DNA from 2 places in the Nostoc sp. UHCC 0252 genome. Region 1 is predicted to be linked to the other one. Evidence: predicted binding sites of a transcription regulator. Region 1 holds the regulator's gene; the other holds the start of a gene.
What was found. The regulator NtcA, encoded in region 1, controls nitrogen genes in cyanobacteria. The targets are predictions, from matches to a motif close to TNTGTANNNNNNNNTACANA.
Positions count from the first base shown of each region.

Region 2: rpe (ribulose-phosphate 3-epimerase) is a predicted target of NtcA. The motif match lies at 5,532-5,551, and genes of this name have one in related genera.

Region 1 is NZ_JAYGHE010000025.1:57,196-68,753, reverse strand. Features, by position in the region: gene VB732_RS16135 (amidase) at 1-581, shown strand, start outside; gene VB732_RS16130 (Crp/Fnr family transcriptional regulator) at 584-1,285, shown strand; gene VB732_RS16125 (hypothetical protein) at 1,480-1,971, opposite strand; gene VB732_RS16120 (cupin domain-containing protein) at 1,993-2,340, opposite strand; gene VB732_RS16115 (class I SAM-dependent methyltransferase) at 2,433-3,209, opposite strand; gene VB732_RS16110 (GNAT family N-acetyltransferase) at 3,293-3,832, opposite strand; gene VB732_RS16105 (EndoU domain-containing protein) at 3,860-4,693, opposite strand; gene VB732_RS16100 (aldo/keto reductase) at 4,920-5,786, opposite strand; gene VB732_RS16095 (hypothetical protein) at 5,948-6,709, shown strand; gene VB732_RS16090 (DUF3146 family protein) at 7,020-7,289, shown strand; gene VB732_RS16085 (pre-16S rRNA-processing nuclease YqgF) at 7,356-7,808, opposite strand; gene VB732_RS16080 (DUF3084 domain-containing protein) at 7,924-9,414, opposite strand; gene ntcA (global nitrogen regulator NtcA) at 9,583-10,254, opposite strand; gene fabI (enoyl-ACP reductase FabI) at 10,637-11,413, shown strand; gene hisB (imidazoleglycerol-phosphate dehydratase HisB) at 11,512-11,558, shown strand, end outside.
Region 2 is NZ_JAYGHE010000011.1:1,569-13,126, forward strand. Features, by position in the region: gene VB732_RS09465 (GH116 family glycosyl hydrolase) at 1-1,685, shown strand, start outside; gene VB732_RS09470 (hypothetical protein) at 3,221-3,403, shown strand; partial or broken gene VB732_RS09475 (HetP family heterocyst commitment protein) at 3,604-3,936, shown strand; gene rpe (ribulose-phosphate 3-epimerase) at 4,798-5,505, opposite strand; gene VB732_RS09485 (S8 family serine peptidase) at 5,665-7,260, shown strand; gene VB732_RS09490 (serpin family protein) at 7,900-9,231, shown strand; gene VB732_RS09495 (AI-2E family transporter) at 9,256-10,419, opposite strand; gene VB732_RS09500 (hypothetical protein) at 10,484-10,969, shown strand; gene VB732_RS09505 (LCP family protein) at 11,260-11,558, shown strand, end outside.

The DNA.
Region 1 (11,558 bases):
AAGCTGATGCCAATTGTCAGCAAGGTGTCCACCAAACAGTCCAGTTATTAGAACAACTCGGCCATCACGTTGAACAAAAATCCCCAGATTTTAGCGGTTTAGTTGAACCATTTCAAATCGTTTGGCAAGCTGGGGTAGCTGCGTCGGGACTTCCTGTTGAAGCCTTGCAACCATTGAATCGCTGGCTATTTGCACGCACAGGTTCTGTGGCTGAGTACCTCAAAGCAGTTTCTCAAATGCAGATTGTGGCACGGCAGATTGTAGCGTTTTTTGATACTGTAGATGTGCTGGTATTGCCAGTTTATCTGCATTCACCTATCCGCATTGGAGAATGGGCTTCTCTGAGTCCAGAAGAGACATTCCAAAATATTATTGAGTGGGTTGCCCCTTGTCCGCCTGCCAATGCAACTGGACAACCTGCGATCGCAATTCCTGTAGGCTTTGATAGTCAAGGCTTACCCATAAGTGTGCAGTTAATTGGGAAACCTGCGGCTGAAGCGACACTCATCAGCCTAGCAGCCCAATTGGAAGCCGCTAATCCTTGGATTCATCATCGTCCAGCCTTTGCAATATCGGGCTAATCATGCAGGCATCCCTGGAACAACTTTCGCAAATTATTGTGTTTGCAGGTTTAGAAACAGCAGACAAAGTAAATTTGCAACCTTACACTCAGGTGCAAAGTCATCATAAAGGAGAGATTATTCTCCATGAGGGTGATGTCTTACCAGCAAAACTCTATGCTGTTGCCAGTGGATCAATTCAAGTCACCAAAACAGCAATAACGGGGAAAGAAACAATTCTCCGCGCCCTAGCTGCTGGGGAAATTTTTGCGGCTCCTGCTTTATTAGGAAATGGAATTTCTCCAGCAACTGTAACTGCTGAATCTGATTGTGAAATTCTCACTGTAGAGCGAGATGCTTTATTAAAAGCTATTGGGAAAAATCCTGAAATTGCATTACAAATGCTAATGGTTTTTAACAATCGAATTCAGCAATTGCATGAAACAGTCCACGGATTAGTTTCTGAAAGAGCTATTGTTCGCCTTGCAAGATTAATTCAATATTTTGCTGCCGAATCAGGAACTGAATCTACTCCACAAGGTGAGTATTTAAAGGTCAAATTATCTTATTATCGTATGGCTCGGAGTAGCGGTATTACTTACGAAGAATGCGTGCGGTTAATTAAAAGTCTCAAGTCAGTAATTGCCTATCGTCGGGGTGGGACGATTATCATACTTGATGTTGATAAATTAGGTGCGATCGCTTCTGGAGATATAGATTTGTAGGGGCGCACAGTTATCATTGGTGTCAACTTAACGTTAGAAGGGCGGTTAGAAACCGCGTCTACACAGACGAAACCCGCCTGCGCGGGTTAAAAATATTAATTTTCTCTTAGTCCGCGCAGGCGGACTTTGCCTGTATAGCCGCGAATTCCATTCGCCAGGGCTTAAGTTGACTTAAGTTGACTTAATTTAGCAATTCAGACTGCTACAGCAACTCTATCTTCTTCGCGTGCAGCGACAACTAAAACTAGACATAAAGCCGCGATCGCTTTTTGCCATTCTTGCCGAACTTGCGCGTTTTCCACACCTTCAAACATCCCTATCAAGCGGGGAATAGAAGCTTCTAAAGCTCGACGAGGTACTGGACGGTGTAACTCAACTAAATGAGTTAAACTTTCTTGATTATGAAGGAAACCAATTACCCATGTTGTTGTGTGATCCGGGCTATTAGGAACCCGCTTAACTCCCAACTCATTTTTTAGCCAGTTGTAGAAAGGTGGTAATTCCTTAGCTAAAACTCCTCCTGCTGTGATTAAGGTTTCCTTAAGTAAATTGGTATCCAAGCTGCTTAATTCTTGCTGCAACTCAGGCGAATTGAGAGCTTTAGTTAGAGGTTGTGATAGTATTTTTTCCACCTGAGTTTGAGAAAGACTCAAGTTTTCAGCAAAAGTTAAAAGTAGCGATCGCATTTTTTAAGACTCCATAGATAACTAATTACTATCTGCAACTTTCTCAGAAAGTGTGAGGAGGAATGTCAGGTTTTCTTCAGCTTTTAAAGCATGAGGTGCATTAGCAGGCATAAAGATAAAAATACCAGCTTTCAGTGCAATATCTTCTCCAGATAAAGTAAGTAAACCTCTGCCTTCGATGACGTTGATAGTGGCATTACGAGTAGAGGTATGTTCTGAAATATCAGTGTTAGCTGCTAGACAAAATAGAGTGTATTGACAAGCGTTATCTTTCAGCAGTACTTTGCTGAGAACTCCGGCGCTGGGGTATTCAATTTGTTCTCGTAGTTGGGTAATGAAAGATGGGCTAGTTGTGATTGAATTTGTCATAGTTTTTTCGGATTATTAACCGTAAATAAAGGCTGACAATCATTCAAGGATGATCGGTATTTATCAGGCGATGATTTTGGGAATAAATTATCTTATTGGGCAACAGCACACAAAAGGATGTAGCCTAATTCGTGTTGGTATTTATGAAAAACTTGGTGAATTTCTAAAACCCGCTTGCGGATATCTCTCTGCGTTAACACATTGCACAAAATCCGAATTGTGTTAAAAAGACCTTCATCTTGAAATATCCGTCTTAAATTCAATAAATTCATTGAGTCAGTTTGGCATTTCTGTACTTGCAATCCTGCTGTTAAAAAAGCCGTAATCCAGTTGCTTTCTGATAGCGGTGTAGAATTAACTCGAATTACTCGTGCTAAGTCAACACGAATTTGTTCTTCTTTGTCAGTGGCTAACAGTTCATGGGAGAGAAATTTACCTCCCGGTTTGAGCCGATTATGAATTTCAGCTAAAATCTTGGCTTTTCCCAATGGGGATTGCATTGTGAGAATGGCTTCTGCCAATACATAATCAAACTTTCCTGAGATTGCCTCTAGGTTGAAAATATTACCTTCAATTATTTCGACTTGATTTTCTAACCCAGCAGCGCAAATATTAGCACGCGCACGAGCTACACTATTAGAATTTTTTTCAACGCCTACTACTTTGACATCATAGCTTTTTGCCAAAGCGATCGCACTATAACCAAAGCTAGAACCTAGCTCTAAAACTATCTCTCCAGGCTGAAAATTTGCCCACTGAAATAATTTTTCTGTAGCTATTCGTCCACCTGGGCGCAGATATTTTTTACCTGCTGCTGCTAAAACTTCGTGTCCGGTGGCTGTTGGGAAATCGAGGATAGTATTGGTCACGTCTGTAACCCTCTGAAGTTGTCTTATCCTCAATTTCTCAGGTATTTCTGATATTGTCTTTGAGGTAGCTCATAGAAGCACCATTATTTCGCTTTCCACTCGCGCTCAAGGATAGCGTAAAGAAAATTATCGTACCATCTTTCTTTAATTAACTCTTTTTCCAAAAGATGACCCTCACGACGCATACCAATTTTTTCTAAAACCTTTACAGAAGCAACATTCTCTGCAACACACCAAGACCAGATCCGATGCATTCCTAGTTCTTCAAAACCAAACTTTAAAATAGCTTGTGCCGCTTCTGTTGCATAACCTTGTCCCCAATATTGGGTGTTTAGTTCATAGCCGATGTTTGCTTCCCGCATTTCTGGATCATTTACACGAATACCACAATTACCAATGAGCCTATTTTCTTCTTTGAGAACAACAGCTAATTGAAACTTTGTTCTTGGTTGCTCTTTTTGCTCAGAAATAAACATTTGGACAAACTCAAAAACATCGTTTTCCGTGCGGTGCGTCCAATAGTTGTAACGTAAGTATAAAGGATCGGATTGATAAGCTAAAACTGTCTCACAGTCTGCCTCTACAAATTCACGCATTAGCAAGCGGCGTGTTTCTAATATCATGTATTTTATCTATGTGCTTAATGCAGTTTAACTTTTACATTTTGCACCTTGAGGAGTAGCATCAGGATAATAAGTAACGATCGCTTTTTCTTTAATAACAAAAACTGTAGGAAAGGATTTACCTGTTTCTCGGTCAATCACATTATAAATACATGCTCCCTGATTATTACCTTGAAGTTTAAATATTTTGGTGGCATCTAAAAGCATTTCTTCAGCATTGCTGAGGTAGCCATAGCCTTTGATGACATCTGTCACTGTCCGATTTTTCTGCTTAATTACTACACCCATTGTATAAATTACATTAGGAACAACTTCCTCTCGCCCCTGATTATTTGGCAAACGTCCGCCTATGCCTTCATTTTGTAACTGTAAATATCTGCCGTGAAAATGTAAGCCACCAATATCGTTAGCGTTATATATTTCACCACAAAATATATGCTCAAATCCTCGACGCTGAAACCAGATATTGGTTAAATCTTCGAGAAATTGTGCTTTGTTTTTACGTCCTGGACGCAGTTCGCCGCCGCTAGCTTGCTGAAGTTTCTGCAACACATCTGGGTAATAAGATAACAATTGTTTAAAATTATTAGAACTGACTCTTGTACCAATAGGGCCGCAGAGTTTGAGTACAGCTTTATCAAAAGAATTTAGCAAGGGTGGCGGTGGTGTGATATCTACCTGTTGTCCTGCGGGGAAACGAACAGGAACCGGATTATCTAGATTATCAAAAAATGGCAAAAGTTGCGTATTTGGCTGCGATTGTGCGTTCACTGGATTTTGCCGCCAAACTGAGAAAACTAGTACCAAAACAAACACATTTACTATCTGCTTTAACTTATTGGTTAGATAATTTTGCTGCATAAACTTTAAATTAATTACTTAAATAGCCGTACTACATCAAGTTTAATTTAATGGGAGCATACTTGATAAAAAACCCGGTTTTTTTAAGAAACCGGGTTGATGAACTTAATTAAAAAGCCTGTTGAATTGGAAATTTAAATTATTGATTACGTTGTCTTAAACTTAATAAAGGTGGCGCGTAAATCTTTGACAACTTTCACTAAATCTACATTAGCTAGTGGAATAATTAAGTTGCCCGATCAATTTTTTGCACTTCTTCATCAGATAGTTTCACATTGATAGCGTTTGCTGAGTCTTCGATGCTGGAAACCTTGCTAGCACCAGGAATTGGCAAAATAGCGGGCGACTTGGAACGTAACCACGCCAGAACGATATTATATAGTGACACGCCTTTTTCTTTAGCTAAGTTAGCGATCGCCGGAATATCTTGCAAATCCTGATGGCGACGTCTACCACCAAAGGGACTCCAAGGTAAAAATGTCAATCCTTGTTGTTCGCAATACTCCAATACGCCGTCATTTTCTGGCTGTCGTTGCCAAGGGCTGTATTGATTCTGCACCGAGACAATATCCACTACATCTCGCGCCCGCTTAATTTGTTCAACGGAAAAGTTAGAAACTCCCACAAATCTAATCAAACCTGCCTCCACTGCTTCTTTCACTGGCGCAAGGGATTCTTCAATGGTGTACTTACTATCGGGAGAATGGTATTGCCAAACATCGATGGGTTTAGCACCACCTAACGCCTCAAAGCTAACTCGAATTGTTTCGCGTAAATGTTCTGGGTTGCCGTTGCTTGTCCAGTTTCCATCGGGACGCATCAAACCGCCCTTAGTTGCGACAATGACTTGGCTAACATCGCCTTTGTAACTAGTAAGCGCCTTGTGAATTAGTCGCTCGTTGTGGTGTTTATCTGACTCATCTTTGCAGTAAGAGTCGGCAGTGTCAATAAATGTAATACCCAAATCCAAAGCTCGATGAATAACTTCGATTGATTGCGATTCGGGAGGGCGATTAGAGATTGACATGGGCATACCACCCAAACCGATCGCGCTTACAAAGACACCAGTTTTTCCTAGCTGTTTAGTTTCCATGCTTCTAGCTATAGCTTTCTGCCCTAATTATCTACTAGCTAGTCAAAGCTTTTTTAGCGACTTCTTATAAATCCTCCCTAGTACTTAGACTTGGCGATCGGTGAATGGATTATCAAGGGAATACTCTACTTAGGAGTTAAAAATTCTATACACATTCACCGATGAAAGTTGTCGAGGAAACCCGTACCAGATTGCAGCTAAAGCATCGCCCACTCAGATATTGGTTCATTGGGTGGTGCATTTTTACTGTCTGTTTAAGCTTCTTGATTTACTGCTTATTCTTTGAGTCTGCTTCAGTTAAAATAACTTGCGATCGCCTTTCATCTAGCCAAATTAATTGTGAATTGAAGCGGTTCACTTTGCTGGGAAGCATGGAGAAAATGAAAATCTTTGATCCCCAGGAAGCATACATCCTGACAAAGACTCATAGCAAAGGGGGGAAAACCTATCAAGTCCTGATTTTAACTCCATTTGGAGATTTTCCTCTTTTATCCCATGTTAGCTATCAAGAAAATCAGAAAATTACCTTTAAAATCAACAATTTTATCAACTCTGGGCAAACTTCTCTATTGGTGCAGCAAAATCAGAGGGATTATCTGTTTTTCTTAATTTTATTTGTATTGATTATGATGGCAATCTCTGCTTTTTTTGCCACATCACCTGTAACTACCTGTATCTTCTATAAAAGCATCGACAAGGTATTTATCGAACGCAAAAGTTTTCGTGTCAACGAAGTTATCGAATATCCACTGGAAAATATTCTGCGTTTTGATATCCAAGAAAAGCAATTTAAATACTCTAAGCTTTATCGGGCTGTAATTGTGCTGAAATTCTTTAAAGAAATCCCAATTAATCCCCAATACACCGACGAAAGAAGCGTTAGATATGCAGTTTCTAGGATACACTCATTCCTAAGATGTTAACAACAATTACTCGTACTACATTCTACTACTTGCAGAGATTGAAGTCACAGATCCCTGACTTTACTCTGTGATGTTGTGATTTTGTTTCTGCGCGTTTGATTTAGGATTGCTATACAGACATGAAACGCCTAGATTAAGGAAGTTTGAGTCACTTTTAACTGAAATACTTTTACAAGATTCTCCATTAGTAGCACTTTTACTCAACTAAAAATACTCACTTTGTCAGTTTGTCTATTTAAGCTATGTTTGGTACATAAAATAAGAAGCCAGCCTAATATGAGCGGCTGTTATTCTACACTTGACATAAAGCATTGTGAGTGCTAAAAGACGACTGCCAGAAACCATTGCCCATGTCAGAATCACCCGCCAATCTTGGCAGCACGGCTTCCTTGAAGGTGAAGTGAGTGCAGGTGAGTTTGAGTGGCATTTCCAATGGCATTTTCGCCGGGGAGAACTTGCCGTCAAGCCTTCCCAAGGCCGCGCCTTAATCAAAGAACCCCTCGGTCGATTTTTGGAGCAACAAGATTATCAGCTAGAGCCTGGAGGAGATTATGCTTTTACTATTCGGGCGGAACTTTAAAAGTTAGAAGCCATTCAATTTTGGATTTTAGATTTTAGATTGAATCCAAAATCCAAAATCCAGAATCTAAAATTTGTTTAGTGTTGGTTCTGTGAGGCGGTTTAAGTATCTTTCGATTAAGAGAATGGCAACAATGTCATCTATCGGTCTTGGAGGCTGTCGCAGACCTTGTGGCAATAGCTTTGTTAGCCCTTTGGGTGGGAACATTTGCCAATAGCGATCGCGTGCTTCTAGGGTTGTATACCGCTCATCTACTAAAATAATACTTAAAGGTTCTGTCAATTCCTGGTATAATTGCTGTCTCCACTGCTTGGCTGTAGTTTGGTCGCCCATCACCATCAAGGAAATCGGAAACTTTTGACGCAGTGTTTCAATGTCAGCGATCGCCTCTTTTGCTAGAACGACCTGATGATAATACAATTGCCGATCCAGTCCCATCACCGCTAAACCACACTTATCCCGACCTGGATCAAACCCCAATATGACTGGTTGAGTTGGTGAAAATTCACGGGAAGTCATAATCAATTAAGAATTAAAAATTAAGAATTAAGAATTAAAAATGCAATTACAGCAACTATTTTGACTGCTATTCGATATGTTTAAATCTTACTAACAACAGTGTGCAAATATTTTTTTAAGTACTAAAAATAATTTGTCCGTTGACTATTGCCACTAATTTTACTCTCAATGGGCCGGCTGTATAAGTGTCCTCTGCTGCGATCGCTTTGATCTCCAAAGGTTGATTGTACCGTCTTAATTGGGCGACAAAGCGGAGAAAAGTCCCTTCTACTTGCACATCTTCGACAATTCCGGCGTTACGGGCCCGAAATTGGGAAGCAGAAATTAGTATTTCCAACCGTTGCTGTAATTGATAGGATGTCATGGTTTGGGAATCGGCACTAGTTGTAGCTAGCACTGCACCTCCCGAAAAAACCAATTGATTTCTGGCTGTATCGGCGAAAAACTCTATCTGCTTTTCTCCCCGGACGTAATTACCAGCCGAAAAAATTCGCACCACGTATTCTTGACCATCACTAATCTGTTTGCTCAATTGGTCAACCCTATCTGGAGTCACACGCAGTAGCTCTACATTGGCAGGATTTGCCCCAGGCTCACTTAATCGGAGGTTGGCGTTGCGATTGGCTTCTTGTAAAAGTTGTACCACTGCCTGACGAGCAGCAGCAGGTTGGGTAATCCGAACTACAGCAGCAGAAAGAACTTGACCGCGAATTAAGGCCAGTTTACCTAAACGCAGGTCGCGGTAAGACTGATAAAATTTTTCCAGCCTTGCAACTTCCAGTTCTAGTTGCTCCTGTTGTGCTTCTAATTCTTTGAGAAGCGATTCCCGCTTGGCAATGACTTGCTCTCGAGCTGCAACTTCTGCGTTACGCTTTTGAATCAGTTGATCCAGTTGGGCAATTTTGCGATCGCGTTGTTCTACGGCTTCTTGACGGTTAGCGAGTTCGCGATCGCGTTTTTCAATAGCTGTTTTGGCTTCGTCAATGGCTTTTTTCGCTTCAGCGTACAGTCGTTGTCGTTCTGTCTTCAGCAGTTCAACAGCCGCTTGTAGCTCTTTTCTCTGGTTGGAAACGCTTTGCAACTCAGCTATGGCCTTTTGGTACTGAGTTACAACTTGTCCTAGCTGACCTTGAGTGCGTTGGAGTTGAGTTTGAGTTTGAGCTTGTTGACTAATGGTGCGGTTCAACTGAGCTTGTGTTTGGAGTTGTTTGGCATTCGCCGCCTGTAAAGATTTATTAATTGCCTGCAAGTCTTCTTGTGCTTTTGTTTGGGCAGTTCTTGCTTGGCTTAGTTCACTTTCTACCTGACTTTTCTGAGTTTCTGCGGTTTTCAGCTGTTCCCGCTTCTGTCTAAGGTCTGTTTGAATATCTTCTAATTCAAAGACTCCCTTTCGCAAGCCTTCGTCAGCAGCGAATAAAATTCCTAACGTTGATGCTGAAATCAAGCCGCCCGTAAAAATAGTTACTACTACAGCAGTATTTTTCGGACGAAGGTTAAAAAGTGAGAGGCGAGCTTTGCCAACTCGTGTGCCGATGCGATCGCCCACGGTTGCAATTACGCCTCCCAGAATTAAAATTGCTGCGATGAGGATGTATCCGGTGGTCATCTTTAGCTACCGAAATCCTTCCAGATACAGCCTACTACTTTTAAGCATTGTCTGGAAAGAAGTGGAAATTGGCAATAGCTGAAATTACTCAATTTTAGATTTACCTCTAGCTATTAGTGTCATTTTTGAAAATAGAACACGCGCCGATTCCCCTTTCTCCGATTGATTTTATGTGAATTGCCTACTTAAGGTAACAGGTTTATGCACAGTAATCTTCTTTTTGTGGATAGAAATCATCTTTTTCTCACGCAAATCCCCTAGTAGCCTAGTGACGGTAACACGAGTTGAACCAATTGCTTCTGCGATCGCCTGATGAGATAACTTCAGATCAATAGTGATCCCATCAGCACAAGGAACTCCAAAATCCCGACAAAGAATTAACAAAAAACTCACCAATCTGGAACCCATATCTCGGTGAGCGAGAGTTTCAATCATCATCTCTGTTTGTAAAATGCGCGAAGACAGACCCCGCAGCATTAACATTGATAATTCTGGATTTTCCTTGAGTGCTTGCTCTACTTGTTCAATTGGGGCTGACAGTAATTCCACAGGAGTAAATGCAACCGAATGGTAAAATCTATCGGACTTATTTCCTGTCAGCAATGACAAAACACCAAAAACACTATTTTCCCGAAGCAATGCTACTGTTATTTCCTCTCCTGCCTCGTACACCCTAGAAAGTTTAACAGCACCTTTCAAAAGAAAATAAACTCGTTCGGCAGGATCGCCAGGAAAAAAGATCGTTTTATTGCGTTCAAACGTTTCCACAACTGGCGGAAACGCCCCGGTCGCCATCTGACGAAATACATTTGCTAGGGCTTTATCTTGTGTCACGATCATCTCCCTTCCCCTACCCAATGCCGGAAAAACAAAAACTGATTACCTAAGAATACACCCGAAAAATGAATAAAGCACCGTCAACCTTTCTGTACTTTCCTATACTCAAACAAATCACTTCATAACTCTTTGTTTATAATGATACATAATTGTTGATCCTTTCAGCTACTAATTGTTGATAAGTACCTACAATAGCTGTATTAAAAAGGGTTTTTTAAAGAACAAATAAAGTTATTTTGGGAATATCTTTAGGAAAAATCAAGATTTTTACACGCAGCAAACACTCTTACCAATATTCATTTTTGCAAATCCTGTATAAAACAAAGACAAAACGTGCCTCAGATTCTAGTATGCTCCTAGATGATCGATCGCATGAACAATTTCTATGCTGAATCTGACTGGAAAAAATGCTCTTGTTACAGGTATTGCCAATAACCGCTCCATCGCCTGGGGCATTGCCCAACAGCTGCATAAAGCCGGAGCAAACCTGGGTATTACCTACCTGCCCGATGAACGCGGCAAGATGGAGAAAAAAGTTGCCGAATTGGTAGAACCCCTTAACCCAAGCTTATTTCTTCCCTGTAATGTCCAAAATGATGAACAGATTCAATCTACCTTTGAGACAATCCGCGAAAAGTGGGGAAAGCTAGACATCCTCATTCATTGTTTGGCCTTTGCCAGCAAAGATGATTTGACTGGAGATTTTAGCCAAACCTCTCGTTCTGGCTTCAACACCGCCTTAGAAATCAGTACCTACTCGCTGGTGCAGTTAAGTGGTGCAGCTAAACCTTTGATGACAGAGGGAGGAAGTATCGTTACCTTGACATATTTAGGCGGTGTCAGAGCAATTCCTAACTACAACGTTATGGGAGTTGCCAAGGCGGGATTAGAAATGAGTGTGCGCTACCTAGCCGCCGAACTAGGGCCACAAAATATCCGCGTCAATGCCATCTCCGCAGGCCCAATCCGCACCTTGGCATCTTCAGCAGTGGGTGGGATTTTGGATATGATTCACCATGTAGAAGAAGTAGCTCCCCTACGCCGCACCGTCACTCAGCTAGAAGTGGGAAATACAGCCGCTTTCTTATGTAGTGATTTGTCCAGTGGTATTACCGGACAAGTTCTATATGTAGATGCAGGATATGAAATCATGGGAATGTAAGATAATTTGGGGAGTGGGGAGTAGGGAGTGGGGAGTAAGTAAAGTGCCCATTTCCCATTTCCCATTCCCCATTCCCCATTCCCCATTCCCCACTCCCCATGCAAATAGTTAATTCATACGATCGCTTAACTGAAACCCCTCGGAT
Region 2 (11,558 bases), on a different contig from region 1:
TTGGTAGTGATGCTTTGCAAGAAGGTGATGGAACTTGGTGTATTGCTACAGTTAAGCATCCCCAGGTGGAAGTATTTCACCACACTCGCTGGAATCCTGAAGGTACGGGTGATGAGGTGTGGCAAAGCTTTGCAAAAGATGGTTCTTTGCCCAATTATATAGATGCAAATCCAGTAGGAGAAGGTGAACAATTAGGGGCTGCGATCGCAATCCGCTTTACTCTCCAACCAGGTGAAACTCTCGAAATCCCCTTTGTCCTCGCTTGGGATTTGCCAATCACAGAATTTGCCGCCGGGGTTAATTATTACCGCAGATATACAGACTTTTTTGGTAAAAATGGAAACAACGCCTGGGCGATCGCATCGACTGCGCTACAAGAATACCAAAGCTGGCGATCGCAAATTCAAACTTGGCAAAAACCGATTCTCGACCGGGAAGATTTACCCAACTGGTTTAAAATGGCTCTATTTAATGAGCTTTATGACCTCACTAGCGGCGGTACTCTCTGGAGTGCAGCATCAGAACTTGACCCCATCGGTCAGTTTGCGGTGCTGGAGTGCTTAGATTACCGTTGGTATGAAAGTCTAGATGTGCGATTATACGGCTCTTTTGCCCTACTGATGCTGTTTCCAGAACTGGAAAAGTCGGTAATGCGGGCATTTGCAAGGGCGATTCCTCAAGGTGATGATACACCTCGAATAATTGGCTATTACATGACAATTAAGGCAGAAAGCCCGATCGCAGTTCGCAAAGTCGCAGGTGCAACACCCCACGATTTAGGCGCACCAAATGAACACGTTTGGGAGAAAACCAACTACACCAGCTATCAAGACTGCAATTTGTGGAAAGATTTGGGTAGCGATTTTGTCTTGCAAGTATACCGTGATTTTCTGCTCACGGGTGCTGACGATGTAGAATTCCTGGCAGATTGCTGGAGTGCGATCGTTCAAACCCTCAACTACCTGAAAACCTTTGACATTGATGGCGATGGAATTCCCGAAAATTCTGGTGCGCCTGATCAAACCTTTGATGATTGGCGGTTACAGGGTGTCAGTGCCTATTGTGGTGGGTTGTGGTTAGCGGCGCTAGAGGCTGCGATCGCAATTAGCGATCTTTTATTAACTCACAAACTTGGCGACCTTGGCGGCTTGGCGGTTCAAAAATCCATCTATGAAGCTTGGTTAAAACAATCTCGCCCCATCTACAATGAAAAACTTTGGAATGGGCAATATTACAAACTTGATAGTGAAAGTGGTTCCGATGTAGTCATGGCAGACCAATTGTGCGGACAGTTTTATGCTCGTCTGCTGGACTTACCAGATATTGTACCGAGCGATCGCGCCCTTTCTGCCCTGAAAACTGTTTATGATGCCTGCTTTTTAAAATTTTGCAATGGAGAATTTGGTGCTGCTAATGGTGTTCGTCCTGACGGTTCACCAGAAAACCCTAAAGCTACTCATCCCCTAGAAGTTTGGACGGGGATAAACTTTGGGCTAGCGGCTTTTCTTGTGCAAATGGGAATGAAAGATGAAGCCTTGAGGTTAACACAGGCTGTAGTGCAGCAAATTTATGACAATGGTCTGCAATTTCGTACCCCTGAAGCTATCACCGCAACTGGTACTTTCCGCGCTAGCACTTACTTACGGGCAATGGCAATCTGGGGAATTTACTTAGTTATTAATTGATTAGCTATCAAAATGGTTCTCGTTTTGATCAAATACACTTTGCTCTCTCTCCAAACCTTTTCTTAAAAGGAGAGAGGCTTTAAATCTTACTCACCTTCCATTGCAGAGAAGGGGCTGTTCATGTTAGGTCTGTATTCCATACAATTCAAAACCCCTGTAGTACAGCGTTTTTCAGGTAAATGAAGTACATGGGTAGGGGCACAACATTGTTGTGCCCTTATGATCATCTGTACCTCACCAAGTTTCAATCTGCCGTATATGCATTGCCAAAAGTAGCCTATCTTTATCTGAAAAAGCAGAGTCTAGATTTGTGATTTTTCGCGTGTTTCCGGAAGCGAAGGAAAATTTCAGTAATGGTAAGAGTTAAAGCATTGAGAATTTCAGACTACTCTATGCCGACTATATCTTTGTTTTAGACCGAGGTATTCTTGTTGAGCAAGGCACTCATTACAAACTCATAGCAATTGGTGGTTTTTACTAGCATTTAGCGCAACGCCATAGTATCTGTAATCTCAGCTTAAGAAATTTTTTAAATATTAAGATACATAGAAGTTACTGCTGAAGAAAATTAAAAGTATTATGTATTAATTAAATTTATATATGTTAACAGGTTTATTAATATTTTATAGACTAAAACTGCTGTGTATTTTTTATCAAAGCCACCCTACTACAATTTTAATTTAAATTGATAAAGATTAAAGCTAGTTACTTATAGTAGTTTTTGAAAATTTTAGGCTATATGTCATTACTAGCTAATGCTCATGAAGTATTCATGAGCAGTTTACAATGAATTTATTTATATACGCTGAAGTTGTAGTTCTTGTAAATCAAGAAACATCGGGATGATAAATATCGTTATTCCATTGAACCGATTAAAAAATATGTTCAATGCTATGGCTGTGAACGTTTTTAGTCTTTAGATTTTACTATTTTTAGAAGTTGTTTTACATCATAGTTAATGGTAATATTTTCTAGTGACTCGACAATAATAAAGTGTTTAAATTGAGATTGTGTGGGGGGTCAGACCCCTCATGAATTGGCAAAGGAGGACAAAAGTTAAAGTTGCACAATACGGAAGTGTATATCAAAATCGATTCAGTAAATTTAACTTATAAATCTGCTAAGTTAGTAGATGACATTAACGGCAAAAAATAGTATATATACGAATGGCGTTGTTAAAGCTCAAAGATAAATAAATTTTCTGAACTGCTCAAAAAAATAAGGAAACTTGCCGGAAATTGCTTAATTAAACAGTAATAAGAAATACAGGCGTTTTGACAGAGAAGATTTATTGAATTAGGAGTCGATAAAGTTTCAGAGAACAAAACTGCATCTATCAAGAGCTACGCCAAGACTTTTGTCCTACCATTCAAATGAGAAGACAAAAGATAAATTTTTAACTTTCACTTACTAACAGGACTGAGCAGCCAATAAATTTGATTAAAAACAATCAAGTTTTTAATCAAAGGTTAGTTCATGAAAAAATCATCAGGTCAAATGCAGTCGAAACCTCAAGCCAAGGGGACAGTTCAGCAATGAATCTACATAATTTATATCCCTATTACAAGCTAGCTTTTGCCAAAACTAGTTTACTAGGGGAGTTATCAGCCAAAATTACTAAAACTCTGCTCAACAACGCCAAGGTAAAGCTTAAACAGCAGAGAGTTTTTAGCTTGTATCTTTACCATTCACAGCTGCGGGAGCAAATCAGAGTTTAGGAAAGTTATGTACGCATCTGTTGATTGATGAATTTTGAAGCATCGTCAACATCCAACACTGCCAAATTAATTGCTGATAATTTCCCGAAAGCGATTCAACGGCTGCAAAAAAGTTAGCGCAGTTTGTATACCTCAATTGAAGCGCCAACAATCGCAGAAACTGAACTAGTTTACTTCATCCAAGATAACTAAACACTATGATGAATCAAGACATTGCTGGTATTAGTAGTAACTTAGATACAACGGTAAAGGCTCAACAATTTGACAAAGTAGTTGAAGCAATTATTGCTGGAAAGTATTCCTGGGCATGTGTTTTAATGCTGCGTTTTGCTGGTTATAATCCTCTCCATTACATTCCGTACCGTACCTACAATCGATTGCTGAAAGAAAACTCTCAAACCAGCAGAACAAAACAACAGCAAGGTGAGAATTTAAAAATGTTGAAACATGCTAATGATTCAAGACCTGCCTATCTTGAAGTAGTTGGAAAAAAAACAGAAATCCGTAATGGTAGTTTAGAACAAAAATTGGGATAGCCAATTAACGGATATCAATCAAGGAAATGGTTATTAACTCAAGATTATATCCTTGAAATGCTGTGGAGTCGATTAAAAACAATTTGGAATCAATAGATTCTGCCCTAGACTTGATTAAATATCTGAAAGCCTACCATGCTAATTTAAAATTTATAGCATGGTAGGTTTTCTATAGCAGTGATTAATGTAATATTTTTTTCGCAAATCTGCCAAAATGGCAAATATATACTGACGATATTGGTAAACTAGTAACAACTACAACTTCAAGCAAAATAGAGGTGATTAGTGGCAATCAAGTTAATTTAAAAAATAAAATCAATGATTAGTTCTAACTATGAAATGAATTAAAGTGATTACAAAAGTAGTCAGCATTTCAGGGAGTAAATAACTCCCATAACAAGACCAATGACGCAACCGTTACTACTGGTGGTTCTTTTTCCGAGGAAGTCTCAGCAAATAAAATTTGAGGAGGTGGATTCCCCCAATCCAAATTTTATACAGCTTTCATCGACTGCAGACGATGCGAGTAATACTTATAAAACTTTCTATCCTGTGGTTGGTGTTGCTTTAGTTAATAAAGCAAACGCTTAACACCAATAACAGGAACGGAAACAGAAAAGTTACGGTGAAATCGTTGTGTTGGCTGGTAGAACTAATAGGTAATACGCTTCTCTTTCAATTATTATAATCCTAGTCCTCCCAACCTGGATTATGTCTGCTTTTTAAGTTTTCAATTTATATAGCAATTACTGGAAGTTCAAAAATTGAAGAGCTTCCAGTTTTTTATACGTAAATAAAAATAGGGTGAGCAATTTGCTCACCCTATTTCTTGTAAAGAATGGTTAATCCAAAAATGAATTAAACTTTGGCTAACTCTGGGGCGGGACGCTTGCTGTTGCGAATTGATGTAATAGCTTCAGCATAATCCTTAGCGTTAAATACAGCTGAACCAGCGACAATTGCATTCGCTCCTGCTTCCAAAACTTGCCAGGTATTATTTGCCTTCAGTCCTCCATCGACTTCAATCCAAGGGTCAAGACCGCGTTCGTCACACATTTGGCGCAGCTTGCGGATTTTGGGTAATACACCAGGGATAAAGCTTTGACCACCAAAACCAGGGTTGACGCTCATAATTAGTACTAAATCGCACAAATCTAGAACATATTCAATTAGTTCTAGAGGGCTACCAGGATTAAGTACAACTCCAGCCTTCTTACCAAGCTCTTTAATTTGCCCCAAGGTACGGTGCAGATGTGGAGAAGCATTATGTTCGCAGTGTACGGTAATAATATCAGCACCTGCCTTAGCAAATCCCTCTACATACTTTTCTGGCTCCACAATCATCAAGTGGACATCCAGGGGCTTGGTTGTAACCGGACGAATCGCCTCCACAATCAGAGGGCCTATTGTAATATTAGGTACAAAACGACCGTCCATTACATCAACATGAATCCAATCTGCTCCGGCTGCGTCTACAGCGCGAATTTCGTCACCCAGACGGCTAAAATCGGCTGATAGGATAGATGGAGAAATTACAATGGGCTTTTGAGATGGGTTTTGGGTCATGGCTAGTGGGTTTTTAAGCGTCCTCGTCTGTAAGCATTGTAACAAAACATTGAGCAAGACTCATAACTTTGGATTTGGGATTTTAGATTTTAGATTTTTCCTTGAATCCCAAATCCAAAATTCAAAATTTAAAATTGAATGACCAATGACACATAACAAATGACTAAAAAACTAACCTGGATAATTTGGGGATTAAGTGCTTCTTGTCTGAGTGCGCCAGTGATTGCTTCAGCTTTAGAATCTGCTTTGGGAACTAACGGTATTGATGCTTTGAAGCTACACCAAGCTCCTTATAATTTAATCGGTCGTAAGATTGCTATTGGTCAAGTAGAGATTGGTCGGCCGGGTATGTTTGGGTGGGATAAGGCGGTGTCTAAAAATCGCGCTATATCTTTAGCGGGAATATTCTTACGCAATGGGCCAGCTAAGTCTAATACCGGTGTTGACCCTCACGCCTACAATGTTGCTGGTGTGATGGTAAGTCAAGACAAAGCTCTGCCGGGAATTGCTCCGGGAGCGAGATTGTATTCGTCTGCGGTGGGTTCCACTAAAAGCATGGGCCAGCCAGAAGAGTGTTTATCGGCGCAACACATAGCCCTACAAAATGGTGGAGATGTCCGCGCCATTAATTTTAGCTTTGGTGAACCTCTAAGCCGCGACCCTAGACCAGAGGCTGTTTTGGACGGCAATGCTTTACTAACTATGTGTATTGACTGGTCTAGCCGTGTTCATGATGTTTTGTATGCGATCGCAGGCAATCAAGGTAAAGGTGGTATTCCTATCCCTACAGATAATTTTAACGGAATGAACGTGGCTTTTTCATCCCGCAGAGGGGGAGTTTTTAATAAAGTAGACGTGGCTAATCTGGCGGGTGTTAATCAAGGAGCGACTCAAAGGCTAGCTGGCAAGGAATTTAATCTTGATGGTCGTCCCGCTATCAGTTTAGTTGCTCCTGGGAATAATATTCCTTTGCTCAATCCAGATGGCAAATTGAACAAGGTTACAGGTACTAGTTTTGCCGCCCCTCAAGTTACGGCTACCGTTGCTCTATTACAAGAATTCGCTGACCGACAAATACGGACAAAACAACCCAACTGGAGCATCGATTCTCGGCATCATCAAGTAATGAAAACTGTATTGTTAAATTCAGCAGACAAAATCCAAGATAGCGGTGATGGCTTGCGCTTGGGAATGAGCCGGACGCTAATTGATAAACAAAATCAAAGCTGGCTAGATTCTAATGCTTATAAAGATCCTAAAATTCCCTTAGATGCCCAAATGGGAGCAGGTCACTTAAATACATTTCGCGCTTATCAGCAATTGAGTGGTGGTCAATGGCAGCCATCATCTGTGGTTCCGGCTATTGGTTGGGATTATCGCCAAGTTGATGTTGGAGCGTCTGTTGATTATGTGTTAGCAAAACCTTTAAAGCAGGGAAGTTCTGTTGCTGTCACCCTGAGTTGGGATCGATTAGTGGAACTCAACGATAAAAATAAAAACCAACAATATGATGTGGGCGAAAATTTCCGCGATCGCGGTTTAAATAATCTCGACCTATACTTAGTAAAAGCTGATGCTCAAAATTCAGACACTGGCGCTGTTTGCTCCTCAACCAGCCAAATTGATAGTGTAGAACATATTTTCTGTCCTGTTCCTGCTAATGGCAATTACAAAATCCGCGTCCAGTTTCGTCAAAAGCTCAATGAAGCAACTCAACCTTATAGTTTAGCTTGGTGGAGTGTACCCGTTAATTAAAATAGGACAGCACAACTTTTATCTATTTCAACTTACAGCGTTTTCATCTATTTGAACAACGCTATTTTATCGGGACGCATAGGTATGCGTCCCTAAAAAAGTTTGGTATTTTTTGAACTGACGAACGTGATTTTATCGAAACAGAATTCAGGAGTCAGGAGCCAGAATTCAGAATGAATTTTGTGCGACTGGCGAACGAATCAAGGGGTTTAAGATCCCCACTAAACCGTTCGCGCAGCGTCTCTGAAAGAGAAGATTTAGTGGTCTTCAATCAGTGGCGGGTCTGAATCCCCCACTGATTGATTCTGACTCCTGAATTCTGACTTCTGAATTCTTCTTCAACTTTAAAAACTAATAGCAGTGGTTATTTTATGATTAGGTAGTCTACAATACTGTTATTGATAAATAGAAAATTTCCTCAAAATTGAGATTTTTCATCATTTGTCTGCATAGCCGCCTCAATTAAGAATTACCAGCTTTAATAAGTCGCCTTCAACTCCTCTGAGCGATTAACTTGCTGTTACAAAAACTGTAACAGTCCAATTTTCTATTGGAGTAGATGCAATAGTTAATCATTGACACAGTGCCTGCGTCAATCATGAGCACAGATCGGGAATCTTTGGCAAGTGAGGTAGCAGAATGAATCGGCAAAAATTTAGTGATGCAAAAGAGAATTTTCTGCAAAGACGTTATGGTGTGAGTCTAGGCAGACGTTATGCTTTGGCAGCTGCAAGCGTTGTTTTATTCAGTGTATTGGGCTGTTCTCAAGTCGAGAGTAGCAAAAATGCCCTTGCCCAATCTAGTTTACCTCAATCAGAAACTCCATTGCAAAAAAAAACAGTCAACACTGATACAAGAATAGTTGAGTCTAGCAATAAGTTTGGCTTCAAACTATTTTCAGAAGTTCTGAAAGATGATAAAGGTGAGAAGAATGTTTTTATCTCACCTTCGAGTGTAGCGATCGCTCTCGCTATGACCTACAACGGTGCTAGCGGCTCGACTCAACAAGCAATGGCAAAAACCCTGGAATTACAGGGAATGAGTCTACCAGAAATCAACTCTTCTTACGCGGCGGCATTAAAGCAGCTTTTAGAAAATCCAGATGCGAAAGTACAACTGAGTATTGCTAACTCACTTTGGGCAAATCAAGATGTTAGCTTTGCGCCAGACTTTCTCAAGAGAACCCAGGATTTTTATCAAGCTAAAGTCAGCAATTTAAACTTTAAAGATGCCGCCGCATCTAATACTATAAATAACTGGGTAAAAGAAAATACTAAAGGTAAAATTACTAAAATAGTTGAAACGATTGAGCCAAATCAAGTGTTGTTTCTGCTTAATGCCATATATTTTAAAGGTAATTGGAGTAACGAGTTTGATAAAAGTCAAACCGCTCAATACCCTTTTTACATTACCTCTAGCAGACGAAAACAACACCCAATGATGTCACAAGAAGGTGACTATAGATATTATGAAAACGAACAATTTCAGGCAGTTAGTTTACCTTACGGTAAAGATGGGAAAATAAGTTTTTATATCTTCCTGCCCAAACAAAACTCTAATCTAAAAGGCTTCTATCAAGACTTGAATATTGGGAACTGGGAAAAATGGATGACTCAGTTCAATGAACAAAAAGGCTTTATTAGACTACCCCGTTTCAAAACAGATTACGACGTTACCCTAAATGATGCTTTGAAAACTTTAGGCATGGAAGAGGCTTTCAGCAACAAAGCTAATTTTTCTGGCATGGGTAAAAATTTTGCCATTAGCCAAGTTAAGCATAAAACTTTTGTCGAGGTTAACGAAGAAGGGACTGAAGCGGCTGCGGCTACTTCAGTGGGAATAGTAACAACATCTTTTAGAGAAGAACCAGAACCATTCCGAATGATTGTTGATCGTCCCTTCTTCTGTGCTATTAGGGATAACCAGACGGGAAACGTTTTGTTTATGGGTTCCATTATTGAACCACAATGAGGAAGCAGGAAACCTCCTGCCTCCTTAAGGTAATGTTGCTTCAGAAATGCTGAGAGTGTTTTTAGGGTCACTTTTCGGGGATTCGTTGGTTGCAACTGGTGGATTTATTTCCCCAGTGGCGCTGTCACTTGTCTCGCCAGGACGCAAGGCAGTTAAAGCGGTTTTAATCACAACAGCTGTAGGTACTGCCACAATTACACCCAATAGTCCGCCAATTCTTGCTCCTGTTAAAACTGAAATTAAAATCCAAACTGGATTTAAACCCGTAAAACTGCCTAAAATCCGTGGGGCAATTAAGTTTTCAAGAATTTGCTGTACAATCACTGCTGCTATCAAGACTCTCACACCCATTGAGAAATCTTGCAATGCTACCAATAGTGTAGTTAGAGCGATGCCCACAGAACCACCAAAGGGGACGAGAGCCATTAGACCAATAGTTAAGCCGAATAATAGACCAAATGGGACTTTCAGCCACAAAAAGGTAGGAATGAGGGCCGAGGCCATGCAGGTAGATAAAATCAACTGGGTGATGAAGAAATTTTGAAAGCTCAGGCGGACTGTTTTCGAGAAAGGATCGCGAAATTTATTAGGTAGCCACTTTACTAAACTCTCCCAAAGTTCACTTCCGTGCTGTAAAAGGTAGAAAGTCAAAACCATCGTCAAGAGGATATCTAGAAGACTAGTGACTGTAACTACCGCCAGATTTAAAACTTGTCCAGCGATCGCTTGCAGTTGTCCCTTGACGCGATCGTTGATTTGTACTACCAAAGCATCGAGGTTAATTGGTAAGCCAAAAGTCTCAGCTTTTTCGTTTAATATCATTAGCTGAGAGCGTCCAGAGTCGATCAACTCTGGTAAACGAGCCACCAGTTGTTGAGCTTGGGTAAGGGCTAAAGGAACAAGCGTAACACCCAACGCCAATAAAACTGACAAAGCCAAGAGAAATACAAGGATAGCAACTTGCTCTCGCCTAGCACCTTGATCTTCCATCCAACTCACAGGGTAGTTGAGCAGAAATGCTAAAACTGAGGCTCCGACTAAAATGACTATGAGAGAATGGAAATAATTAAAAAATACCGAAAGTGCCCAACCATTTAGAACTAGCAGTGGAACGAATAACGCGATCGCCACGATTCGCGCTATTGGTGTGAATGTTTGCCACCAGTCGAGTAGCTTGCGTGTCTGCATTTTGAGCTAATTGCGGGATAGAACTAAGTTAAATCTTTCTTTACAGCTTATTATCTCTAACTATATGAGTCTTATTCATCCTTCTAGTTTAGGAGTTAGACTAACCTTAATGAATAATTTTAAACCAAAGGCGACTGGGGACTTGGGAGAAGAGGGACAAGGGGACAAGGGGACAAGGAGAATAACCATACCCGATTCCCAATCCCCAATCCCCAAAACCCAGTTGCTTTTATATTTGATTCCGGTCATTGGGTTTTTTCCATCTTTGTGGACTCTCTATCGGGGCCAGGGTAGCCGGGAACAACTTTCTGTTAGTCGTCTGTCTATCACTTTGGCATTTACTTGGCTGTTGGGATATTTATTATTAAATACCGGAGCCGCAACTTCAGATTTTTTTTCGCTACGTTTATTTATCCTGAATAGCTTTCTCACATCGGGTTACTTTTTAGTAAGTGTTTGGTTGATTTTGCGCCTGATGCAGGGCAAATCTGGACGTTTATCAGGCTTTAGTACAATAGCCGAACGAGTGTTGGGTAAGTACTTATCTTAATTTTTTAGAATGATAATTTTTCAGTAGTTTTACCTATTTTCTAAAAAATTACGACTGATTTATCTATATATCTAGTCAAATCCAGTTTATTATTGCCATACTTCAGTAAAACATCTCTAGGTTGGCCCAAAAGAAGGAAAATTGCTGCTATAAGTGTTGTGGTTGACACTACATTAAAAAAGTTAGCACTGATAATTAAGAGTTAGTTATTATGGGTTGATTTGTCTGGATGTTTTGAGTCTGCAAATTTACCGAATTTGATTATTTATTGAGTAAGTGTGAGGAAGTCTGTGACCATTCAAAGAAGTTCGGCAGAAGAAAACCAATCGGGAAGAGCGTCAAAGCCCAATAAAAAAATTTCCCTAAACTCGAAATCTGGACGTTGGCTGTGGTTTTGGGTAGGGATGAGCGGGATTGCAATGGTGTCAGCAACAGCAGGGGCACTTTTGGCGGTATCTTTAACCAGTACGCCTTTGCAACAAGCCCAGCTCAGTCCACAAGAAGAGGCAGCATTTGATGGCGATCGCATTTCTGGAGGTGTAATGCGATTTTCAGAATTAACTCGCCCAGTCAATCTCTTAGTTATGGG